Cellvibrio sp. PSBB006: one gene and its partners. The protein of the gene in region 3 interacts with the protein of the main gene of each other region in a pairwise test. Links are inferred from orthologs where the notes say so. Each region holds a gene or a part of one and is shown on either strand. Other genes may lie near its edges. The genes, in order: dnaE, dnaQ and holA.

Region 1 (4,254 bases), 410 kb from region 3 along the record:
TCTTCGATTTTGCCTTCCAGGACCGCAATCGGCTGTTCAAAATCCAGATAATTCAGATTCATATCACTAACTGGCTCAAGGTTTGGGTGTGTTGCGTGGTGATTTATTCAGGTGCCACTCCGGATGAGTCTCCAGATATGCCGGGCACGATAAGGTCGCCTAAGATACGCTAAAGTGCCCCGCGAGTCGACCTCCGAGGCGTATTTTCCTGATGAAATGTAAAAGCAATCAATGGCTTAGCAGGCAGACGATCGACTAATAAACCAGCCGCACCTTGGCTGTTCCATACTGGTCACGCAGGCGTTGTAACAAATCATCCTCCGGTCGGACCAGCCAGGCGTTGCCGAGACGAAGCTGCGCTCGTGCGTTGCTGCGCTGGTAGTCGATAACCAGGGGGCAGCGCCCTTCACGGTAAGGATCAAGAATACTGCTCAACTCACGGATAAAGTTTGCCGGCAAATTACCTGATTCCAGCTCCAGGCATAGTTCCCGCGCCTTTTCCTGACGCACATCGGACAACAGGCTGATGGTGTCAGCACGCATCTTCAGTAAGCCGTTGTAATCGTCGTAACTCACCTGGCCGTTGATCACCAGCAAGCCATCTTTCATCAACAAATCGCGGGACTGATTGTAGGCATCCGAAAAGATTGCCACTTCAATGCGTCCGGTACGATCATCCAGGGTTACAAAAGCCATGGTGTCGCCGCGCTTGGTTTTCATTACACGTTGCGCAACAACCAGGCCCGCAACGGTCTGGTTACTTTTCTCCGGTTTCAAATCCGCAATGCGCGATGACACCAGATGGTTCAATTCACTGTCGTATTCGTCGATGGGGTGACCAGTGAGATACAAGCCAAGAGTTTCTTTTTCCGCGTGCAGGCGCTCTTTCATGGTCCAACTGCGCACGCGATGAAAATCGCGGTATACGTCTTCATCAGAAGCGGCACTGGGCACTACATCGCCGAATAAATCCATCATCCCGGCGCTGCTGTTCGCGGCAGATTGTTCAGCCGTTTTCACTGCCTCATTCATCGCTGCAAACATCACCGCGCGATCATGATCGATATTGATACCCGGCCCGAGCTTATCGGCTGCACCGGAACGAATCAGTGCTTCCAGCGCGCGCTTGTTGACTTTTCGTGGATCAACACGCGCGCAGAAATCAAATAAATTTTTAAACGGCCCACCTTCATTGCGCGCGGCGATAATGCTGTCTACCGGTCCCTCACCCAAGCCTTTGATAGCGCCCAAACCATAGATAATATTGCCTGCGTCATTCACCGTGAAATGAAATTCACCGCTGTTCACATCGGGCGGCAACGGCATCAACTTCATCTGACGGCACTCTTCGATGAAGGTTACTACCTTGTCGGTTTTATCCATGTCCGATGACATGGTTGCGGCCATAAAGTGTGCCGGATAATGTGCTTTCAACCAGGCGGTTTGGTAAGACACAATGGCGTAAGCAGCCGAGTGGGATTTGTTAAAACCGTAGCCCGCAAACTTTTCTACCAGATCAAAGATTTTGATCGCCAGGTCAGGATCGACGCCTTGTTTTTTTGCACCGTCCTCAAATACTTCGCGCTGCTTGGCCATTTCCTCGGGCTTTTTCTTACCCATAGCGCGACGCAACATGTCTGCACCGCCGAGCGTGTATCCGGCAAGCACCTGGGCAATTTGCATAACCTGTTCTTGATAAACGATAACGCCGTAGGTCGGTTCAAGCACCGGCTTCAAGCTGGCATGCTGAAATTTTGCATCGGGATAGGCAACCTGCGCGCGCCCGTGTTTCCGGTTGATAAAGTCATCAACCATGCCCGACTCCAACGGACCTGGGCGAAACAAGGCAACCAATGCGATCAGGTCTTCAATATTATCCGGCTGCAAGCGCTTGATCAGATCTTTCATGCCGCGCGATTCCAACTGGAATACCGCGGTTGTCTCTGCGCGCTTTAACAAGCTAAAGGTTTTTTGGTCATTCAGTGGGATTGCATTGATATCCAGCGGCGGCTCGCCTTTTTTGGCACGCTGCTTGTCGATCATCAGGCGCGCCCAATCGATGATGGTCAGGGTGCGCAATCCGAGGAAGTCGAACTTTACCAGGCCCGCTTCTTCCACATCATTTTTATCGAATTGTGTTACCAAGCCGCTACCGGTTTCATCGCAAAACAGCGGTGAGAAATCCGTGAGTTTGGTGGGCGCGATCACCACACCACCGGCGTGCTTACCGACGTTGCGCGTCAAGCCTTCCAATTGCTTGGCCATCTCCCAGATTTCCTGGGCATCGCCGTCCATCTCTAAAAATTCACGCAGGATAGACTCTTGCTCCAGCGCCGCTTCCAGGGTCATGCCCGGCGTCGGGGGAATCATCTTGGATAATTTATCTGCAAGCCCGTATGACTTGCCTTGCACGCGTGCCACATCACGCACCACCGCCTTGGCCGCCATGGTACCGAAGGTAATGATCTGGCTGACCGCATCGCGACCGTAATTATCGGCCACGTAGGAAATCACTTTATCGCGGTTATCCATGCAGAAGTCGATATCGAAGTCGGGCATGGAAACCCGTTCCGGGTTGAGAAAACGTTCGAACAGCAAATCGTATTCAAGCGGATCAAGGTCGGTAATTTTTAGCGAGTAAGCGACGAGAGAACCCGCACCGGAACCCCGCCCCGGCCCAACGGGAATATCGTGATCTTTAGCCCACTGGATAAAGTCCATCACGATAAGGAAATAGCCGGGAAAACCCATCTGCACAATGATGTCGAGCTCGAAGGTCAAACGATCTTCATACTCTTTGCGTCGCTCAGCATAATTCGCCGCTGATTTATCGAGGATACGTTCGAGCCGTTCCTCTAACCCCTCGTGGGAAATCTTGCGGAAAAACCCCGCCTCGGTCATTCCCTCAGGAATTGGATATTCGGGCAGGAAGTATTTGCCCATTTGAATGGATACATTACAGCGCTTGGCGATTTCAACGGTGTTAGCGATAGCTTCGGGAATATCACTGAACAACTCCGCCATCTCTTCCGGCGAACGCAGGTATTGTTGATCGCTGTAGCGGCGCTCACGGCGCGGGTCATCCAGGGTGCGGCCTTCGCTGATACATACCCGCGCTTCATGAACTTCAAATTCATCACGCTTTATAAAACGCACATCGTTAGTAGCAACCACCGGGCATTGCATTTCATCCGCCAGCGCAACGGCCTGATGCAAATATTCTTCATCGTTTTCCCGACCGGTGCGCTGTAATTCAAGATAAAAACGATTGGGGAAATCGCGCATCCAACCCTGCAACAATTCGTGCGCTTGCGCCGCACGCCCCGCCAGCAAACACATACCGACATCGCCCAACTTTCCGCCGGAGAGCGCAATTACGCCTTCACTGTGTTCACTGATCCATTCGCGCTGTACATAGGCAACGCCCTGCTGTTGGCCGTGCTGCCAGGCACGGGAGATCAACGCAATAATATTTTTATAGCCGGTATTGTCTACCGCCAACAAGGTTAACAATGTAGGCTTGCCTTCAGTGTCGTTACTCGACATCAGGAAATCACTGCCCACTATCGGTTTGATACCGGCGCCTTGCGCCGCCTTGTAAAATTTAATGAGGCCGTAAAAATTGGTTTGATCGGTAACCGCGCAGGCAGGCATCTTCAATTCAGCCACACGTTTTACCAAGGGCTTGATACGCACCAGACTGTCGACCAGTGAGAATTCGGTATGGAGACGAAGATGGACAAAGTTAGTAGTCATACGCTTTTACTTTCTACGTTTATTAACGCGATGATCTGGAAGGATCGGGTAGAGGTTTGTGAGACCGTCAGCGGCAGGACGCCGCTGTCGAGCCCCCAGGGATGGGTTCACGGCGTGTATCACAAACCTCTACCCGACCCTTACTTCAACGTCGGAAATTAGAACAATTCTATTTGCGCAATTCGCGCCTTAACCGGCGCATAAGACTGGCGATGAATCGGCGTAACACCCAACTTTTCAAGTGCGTGCATATGAACTTTTGTCGGATAACCCTTGTGCTCAGCAAACCCATAACCGGGATATTGTTTGTCGAGTTCCAGCATCTCCCGGTCGCGCGCGACCTTCGCCAGGATAGATGCCGCGCTAATGGCCGCTACGCGGCTATCGCCTTTAACCACAGCTTCCGCTGCGTATTTCCATTTTGGTAGTTTGTTGCCATCCACCAACACATGTTCCGGCTGAATATGCAGCCCTTCAACAGCTCTTGTCATGGCCAAT
Region 2 (3,148 bases), 1.7 Mb from region 3 along the record:
CCGGGATATGGTCAGCTGGTTTGAAACACCGCTCGGTGAAGCCCTGTTGAGTGAGGAGGGGGAATCTATCGAACAAGCCTTGCATTGCTTGTTTGGATACCATCTATTGCAAATGAGCATTAGTCCTCGACTGGATCTGGGGCATTCCAGTCGCATTACCCACCGCTTTTCCTTGAGCCCGGTGTCCGATGAAAACCCCAGTCTATCTGCCTTGTGCGACTTCGCCGAATTGCCGCTTCCGGAGGAGTCGATTGATGTCGTACTCCTGCATCATGTCCTGGATTACAGCCAAAGCCCCCATCAGTTATTAAGGGAATCGGCCCGTGTGCTTATTCCGCGGGGGCATCTCGTTATTCTGGGGTTCAATCCCTGGAGTGTGTTCGGCACCTGCCGTTGGTTTGCCCGCTTCTTCAGCCGCAAGCCGCGCTGGCGCCATCAGTCCTTGCGGCTGGGGCGGATTCTGGACTGGCTGACGTTGTTGGATTTCGAGTCAGTGGATATCCAGCAAGGTTTCTATCGTTTACCCTTGCAGCATCCAGGCGCCATCAAACATTTGCATTGGCTTGAGCGCTGGGGTAAAAGGCTGCGTCTGCCTTGGGGTGGCTATTACATGATTGTGGCGCGTAAGGAGCGTATTGCGTTGACACCCCTGAAGCCTGCATGGCGCACGCTAAAACCGGTACCGGGGTTAGGTATTACCAAGCTTCACGGGCGGGTCAAAAGTCCTTCCATCAAGGTCGCGAAGACCAATCAAAACGATAGGGAAGAGTAAGTTTGAAACATGTTGAGATATTCACCGATGGTGCCTGTCGGGGTAACCCTGGTCCCGGTGGCTGGGGTGCGTTATTGCGCTTTGGCACGATAGAAAAATCCCTGCACGGGGGTGAGAAACTGACGACCAATAATCGTATGGAGCTGATGGCAGCCATTGAAGGGCTTTCAGCCTTGAAAGAGCCCTGCGAGGTCGTGATCACCACTGACTCCCAATATGTGCGCAAGGGAATAACCGAATGGCTGGCTGGCTGGAAGCGCAATGGCTGGCGCACTGCGAGCAAGCAACCGGTAAAAAATGCCGATCTGTGGCAACGGCTTGATGAACTTAACCAGCGTCATAAAGTGGAATGGCACTGGGTCAAGGGCCACAGCGGACATCGCGAGAATGAACTGGCCGATCTGCTGGCCAATCGCGGCATTGATGAATTTTCACATTAACAGGGGTAAGCATGCGTCAGGTTGTACTGGATACCGAAACCACAGGTCTTGAAACCGCTCAGGATCACAGGATCATTGAGATTGGTTGTGTTGAACTCTTCAACCGCCGCCTGACGGGGCGGCATTATCACCAGTACATCAACCCGGAACGCGAGGTGGACGCAGGGGCCTTTGAAGTGCACGGTATCAGCAATGAGATGCTCGCAGACAAACCGGTATTTGCGAAAATTGCCGAGGATTTTCTGGACTTTATCGGTGATGCCGAACTGGTTATCCATAACGCGCCCTTTGATATCGGCTTTATCGACCACGAACTGCGCAAGCTTAATCCTGCCCACCAATCCATAACCCGCCGCTGCAATGTGGTCGACAGCCTTCTGTTGGCACGAAGTAAGCACCCCGGGCAGAAAAATAATCTGGATGCCCTGTGCAAACGCTATGGCGTAGACAATTCCCAGCGCGAGCTCCACGGCGCGTTGCTGGATGCCGAGATTCTGGCCGACGTGTATCTGCTAATGACAGGCGGCCAAACGGCGCTGTCATTGAGTGGTAACCAGTCCAAGGGGGATGGCGCCGCTGCCGTCAGCGAAATTCGCCGCCTGAACCCCGGCCGTCGGCCTTTGCCCGTCATCGCCGCGACTCTTGACGAGTTGACGGCTCATGAAGAAAAACTGGCGGCTATCGACAAAAGCAGCGGTGGCAATTGCGTTTGGCTGCAAGTTGCCGATGCGTGATTTGCGAAATAATTAGCAATAATGACAATGACTTAGCGGCTTTTTATAAAATCCATATTAGAATTGTTAACTTAACATCAAAAAGCGGCGTGACCTGGTATACATTGCTGCCATCATTCGCCAGCCCAAAGTAAGCAACAGGGAATATCTTGCGCTAAGCTAATCAAGCCCGGTGTGGTTGTCGATCGCGCCTTTTTACTGTCAGTTAAGGAAGTACTCGTGAGCAATAGCGAAACTCTCAATCTAGCCTCCCTGAAGATGGTTCAGGATGAATTGGTTGCCACTATTGAACAATCTGCCGTGGGGCTTGAGCAATTCGCCAATGACCGCAATAACGGTGAATTGCTGCAAAATTGTATCGACGGTATTAAGCAGATTCGCGGCACATTGAGTCTGATTCAGCTCAAAGGTGTAGACCTGCTGGCGGAGGAGTTGGTGGAACATATCACCGAGATTACCCTGGGTGAGGAAACCAAAACCAATCGTAAATTGGAGTTGTTGACCTCGGCTTTTTTTATCCTGCCGCGCTACCTTGAATACTGCACGCAAACCTCCCGCAGTATGGCCATGCTGCTGATCCCCCATATCAATGAGTTGCGCCAGGCGCGTAAAGCCCCTCTGGTACCCGAAAGCCATTTCTACCAATACGAGCCGCCGACTGGTGTTGCACGCCCGGCATCCGCTGCGCCATTGAACGAAGACTTAATGGCGTTGGTGCGCCGTTTGCGTCACATGTACCAAACCGGTCTGTTGAAGGTGCTCCAGGGTGTACAGGTTAAACCCTCTCTGGGCATGATGTGTCGCGCCATGGATCGTTTGGACGCTGCCAGTGGTACAGCACCTTTCGGTAATCTCTGGTGGGTAGCCTCAGCGGCTTTTACAGCGATCTCGGACAAAGATATGCAGCTGACCAAGGGGCGCAAGTTGCTGTTCAGTGCCCTGGATCGCGAGATAAAACGGTTACAGATGGAAGGGAAGCAGTCTCTCGCGCGTCAGCCGGACAAGAATTTATTGAAAGACCTGTTGTACATTGTGGCGCTGTCCCGGGCGACAGATGACAAAGTCAGGGCTGTTGCGACGGCTTACGATATTAAACCGGTTCGTTATACCGATGCCGAGCTGGCTCGTGAGATGGAGTTCCTCAAAGGACCGAGCGCCAATACCTTAAATTCCATGGCGGCCGTGTTGAGCGATGAATTGCG
Region 3 (3,047 bases):
CAAAATGCTTTACCGCTGACGTTAAAGCGAGTGGTAACACCTGGGTAGGCAAAACGCACACTGCCATCGGCGAGCGGTTCTGTCCGCCCTATGGTTTGCACGAGCGGATTGGTCATTGAAAAGCGGGAGATAATCGTATCGTTCATGGCTTTGTCAGTGGTAGGAGAGGTTGTTGCGCAGCCAAGGCAGGACATGACAATTAAGCTTGCGTATCGCCTGCTCAACAAGGCTAAATTTTTAAACCAAAAAGTTTGCATAGAAACGCTCGTCTGAAGTCGAAACAATTTAATCCAGCCATTTCCGTAGTGTCGGCATCATCGCATCAGCCCAGATTTGATAACCGGGCTCGGCGGGATGTAAAAAGTCAGGCATGATTTCCGGGGAAATCGAGCCGTCGTCTTGCAACATCAGATGACCATAGTCATGAAAGAAAACATGCTTGCCATCATCCAGAGTGTTAATGAGCTGATTAGCTTTAATGATGGGAGCACGCATGGGGCTTTGCGCGGTTTCCTGATAAGGGAAGATGCCGTTCACTAAAATCTTTGCATCAGGAAAGGCCGTGCGCAATGTGGTGACCACCGCTTTCACACCTTGGAAGACTTCTTCGGGGCCTTCGTTGTTGAGTCCGAAGTTATTGATGCCAATCATCAGCACGACGACTTTGGGATTCAATTTTTCGATGTCGCCATTTTCCAGGCGCCACAACACATTACCGGTTTGATCGCCACCTACGCCGAAATTGGCCGCTTTGTAAGGTGCAAAATATTTTTGCCACAGCGGCGCTGGCCAACCCTCTGTGATGGAGTCGCCTACAAACAATAAATTCACGTCGCCCGCGCGCGCAACCGCCACATCCTCGGCAAATTTCTGGTGCCATTGCTCTACGGACATCCAGGAATACTCAATGGTGCGTGGAGCCGGGATGGTCGATGCCGGTGCGGGTTTATCGTCGGCGCAGCCGGCAGTTGCAAACAGGACTAATAATGTCGTGAGTACAATGTGATGTAACCGGTTAGATATTAAGATTGTTTTTATCATCGGGTAGCTCCAGTGGTCAGGTTCTCTTTTCAATGGAATGTTTTGTGGGTGGGCTTTTTATTAAACGTGTTAAATCTTTAATGCGAGACGATCATTGCTCGGATGCAAGCTGTGTACGCCAGCCAGGTTCAAAATTAAATCCAGCAGTTCATCCCAGGGTTCGGCATTGCGCATACCTTTGACTGCTTTATCGATGCCATTGGCTTTGCGCAATAACTGTTGCAACTGTGCGGGTTTTAAACGCTGCAAGGCTGCTTTAATTAAGGGCTGGCGTTTATCCCAAACACCGGCTTGCTTTGCCGCCCAATCAAAATGTTTTCCCTGGCTTACCGCGAGCGAAATCTGCACCAGGCTGCGAATATCGCGTGTAATAGCCCACAAGATATTGATTGGTTCAGTCCCTTCAGTTTTTAGCCCGTGGAGTGTCTTGACCGCCGCGCGGGCATCACCATGTAGAGCTTTATCTGCAAGTCCAAAGACATCGTAGCGCGCACTGTCAGCAACTACAGAAGCCATCAATTCATAGCTGACCACTTTGTCATTGGTCAGCAGTTTTAATTTTTCAATTTCCTGCGCAGCGGCGAGCAGGTTGCCTTCAATACGCGATGCCAGCAAATCAATGGCGCTGCTGTCGGCACGCAGGCCGGCTTGTTGCAAGCGTGTGCCGATCCAGCGCGGCAATTGTGCCGGTGTAATCGGCCAGACTTGAACATGAATACCGGCTTCGTCGAGCGCCTTAAACCATTTGCTTTTTTGCGTGGCGCCATCGAGTTTATCAGTGACCACGAGTAGCAGATTATCGCTGGCGGGTGACTGGGCGTATTCAATCAGCGCTTTGCCGCCTTTATCGCCAGGTTTGCCGTTGGGCATACGCAGTTCGATGATTTTTTTCTCGGCAAACAAAGACAAGCTGTTAGCTGCCGCGAGTAACTGGCCCCACTCAAAACTGTTGTCGACATGGTAGAGCTCGCGCTCGCTAAACCCGGCCTGGCGCGCAGCCTGGCGAATTGCGTCACAGGCTTCCTGGATCAGCAGTGGTTCATCGCCGCTGACGAGGTAAATCGGAGCCAGTTGTTTGCTGAGCGCCTGGCTCAGCTGTTCAGGGCGCAGTTTGGCCATCGGTGGCCTCGGCTGCTGAGTTGACACTCACGGCCTGCAAGCGGCGTAACATTTGTTGTGCAATATCGCGGCGCATTTCGCGCAGCAACAAAGCCTCTTCCTGAGAGGCGCTGCTGGCATTGCCGGCACTGTAGTCGTAGGTACGCGCATTGGTGGCGGTGGTCATGGGCGCGAGCAACACGCCTTCGCGGTTGCGGATTTCGTAATCCACAGAAAGGATGATCTGGTAGGCGCTGGTGAGCGCATCGCTGCCCACGCCGGCAGTGCGGCGGTCATCGCGCTCTTCTACAATCACCAGAGAATAAGGCGCTGCGCTTGCTTCTTCCGCCGCGGTTACCTTGTTGGCTTTGAGTAATTGTTTGACTTCGGTAATCAGTGCGCCGTGAGCGTCTTCAGCGGTGACAAAAATGCTATCGATATTAGTTGGCAAATTGGTGGAACCGCGTAAATGCCAACCGCAGGCGCTGATCAGGCTGGTTATCAGTAAACAGGCGATAATTTTATTCATAACATTCCTGATCGGGTGTGGAGTGGGCGGCGCTACGATAAATAGAAGCCGCGATAAATAGTTGTCGGATTACGCCTGTGGCTAATCCGACCTACGATCAAACATTTAATTGGCGACGATATTGACCAGTTTGTTGGGCACGACGATCACCTTGCGCACGGTGATGCCGTCCAGAAAACGTTGCACGTTGTCCTGGGCCAGCGCCATCTCTTCCAGGGTCTTTTGCGGCGCGTCTATGGGCGCGTCTAGTTTGCTGCGCACCTTGCCGTTTACCTGCACAACAATCTCGATGCTTGAACGCACCAGCGCGGACTCATCCAGTGTCGGCCAGCTGGCGGTCAACGGAATGTCGTTATGACCCAGAGAATGCCAAAGTGAC

What was found.
Region 1: the proteins of holA (region 3) and dnaE interact in binary tests that used the Escherichia coli proteins (3 or more experiments, as listed by UniProt). The link is inferred for Cellvibrio sp. PSBB006 from one-to-one orthologs.
Region 2: the proteins of holA (region 3) and dnaQ interact in binary tests that used the Escherichia coli proteins (3 or more experiments, as listed by UniProt). The link is inferred for Cellvibrio sp. PSBB006 from one-to-one orthologs.

What each region holds. Positions count from the first base shown.
Region 1 is NZ_CP021382.1:1,882,824-1,887,077, forward strand. The notes cover bases 56-4,156. They hold dnaE (DNA polymerase III subunit alpha), read right to left. Parts: upstream 3,757-4,156; coding sequence 256-3,756; downstream 56-255. Other genes in these bases: CBR65_RS07770 (acetyl-CoA carboxylase carboxyltransferase subunit alpha), read right to left, coding at 56-62; CBR65_RS22040 (hypothetical protein), read left to right, coding at 3,736-3,918; rnhB (ribonuclease HII), read right to left, coding at 3,915-4,156. Also shown: more of CBR65_RS07770, read right to left, coding at 1-55; more of rnhB, read right to left, coding at 4,157-4,254. UniProt on the Escherichia coli protein: DNA polymerase III is a complex, multichain enzyme responsible for most of the replicative synthesis in bacteria. This DNA polymerase also exhibits 3' to 5' exonuclease activity. The alpha chain is the DNA polymerase catalytic subunit.
Region 2 is NZ_CP021382.1:630,203-633,350, forward strand. The notes cover bases 90-3,084. They hold dnaQ (DNA polymerase III subunit epsilon), read left to right. Parts: upstream 90-1,223; coding sequence 1,224-1,946; downstream 1,947-3,084. Other genes in these bases: CBR65_RS02910 (methyltransferase domain-containing protein), read left to right, coding at 90-772; rnhA (ribonuclease HI), read left to right, coding at 775-1,212; CBR65_RS02925 (pilus assembly protein), read left to right, coding at 2,166-3,084. Outside these bases: more of CBR65_RS02910, read left to right, coding at 1-89; more of CBR65_RS02925, read left to right, coding at 3,085-3,148. UniProt on the Escherichia coli protein: DNA polymerase III is a complex, multichain enzyme responsible for most of the replicative synthesis in bacteria. The epsilon subunit contain the editing function and is a proofreading 3'-5' exonuclease.
Region 3 is NZ_CP021382.1:2,293,662-2,296,708, reverse strand. Bases 136-3,029 are described here. They hold holA (DNA polymerase III subunit delta), read right to left. Parts: upstream 2,161-3,029; coding sequence 1,111-2,160; downstream 136-1,110. Other genes in these bases: leuS (leucine--tRNA ligase), read right to left, coding at 2,774-3,029; lptE (LPS assembly lipoprotein LptE), read right to left, coding at 2,141-2,668; CBR65_RS09535 (GDSL-type esterase/lipase family protein), read right to left, coding at 286-1,041; CBR65_RS09540 (SGNH/GDSL hydrolase family protein), read right to left, coding at 136-146. Outside these bases: more of CBR65_RS09540, read right to left, coding at 1-135; more of leuS, read right to left, coding at 3,030-3,047. UniProt on the Escherichia coli protein: Part of the beta sliding clamp loading complex, which hydrolyzes ATP to load the beta clamp onto primed DNA to form the DNA replication pre-initiation complex.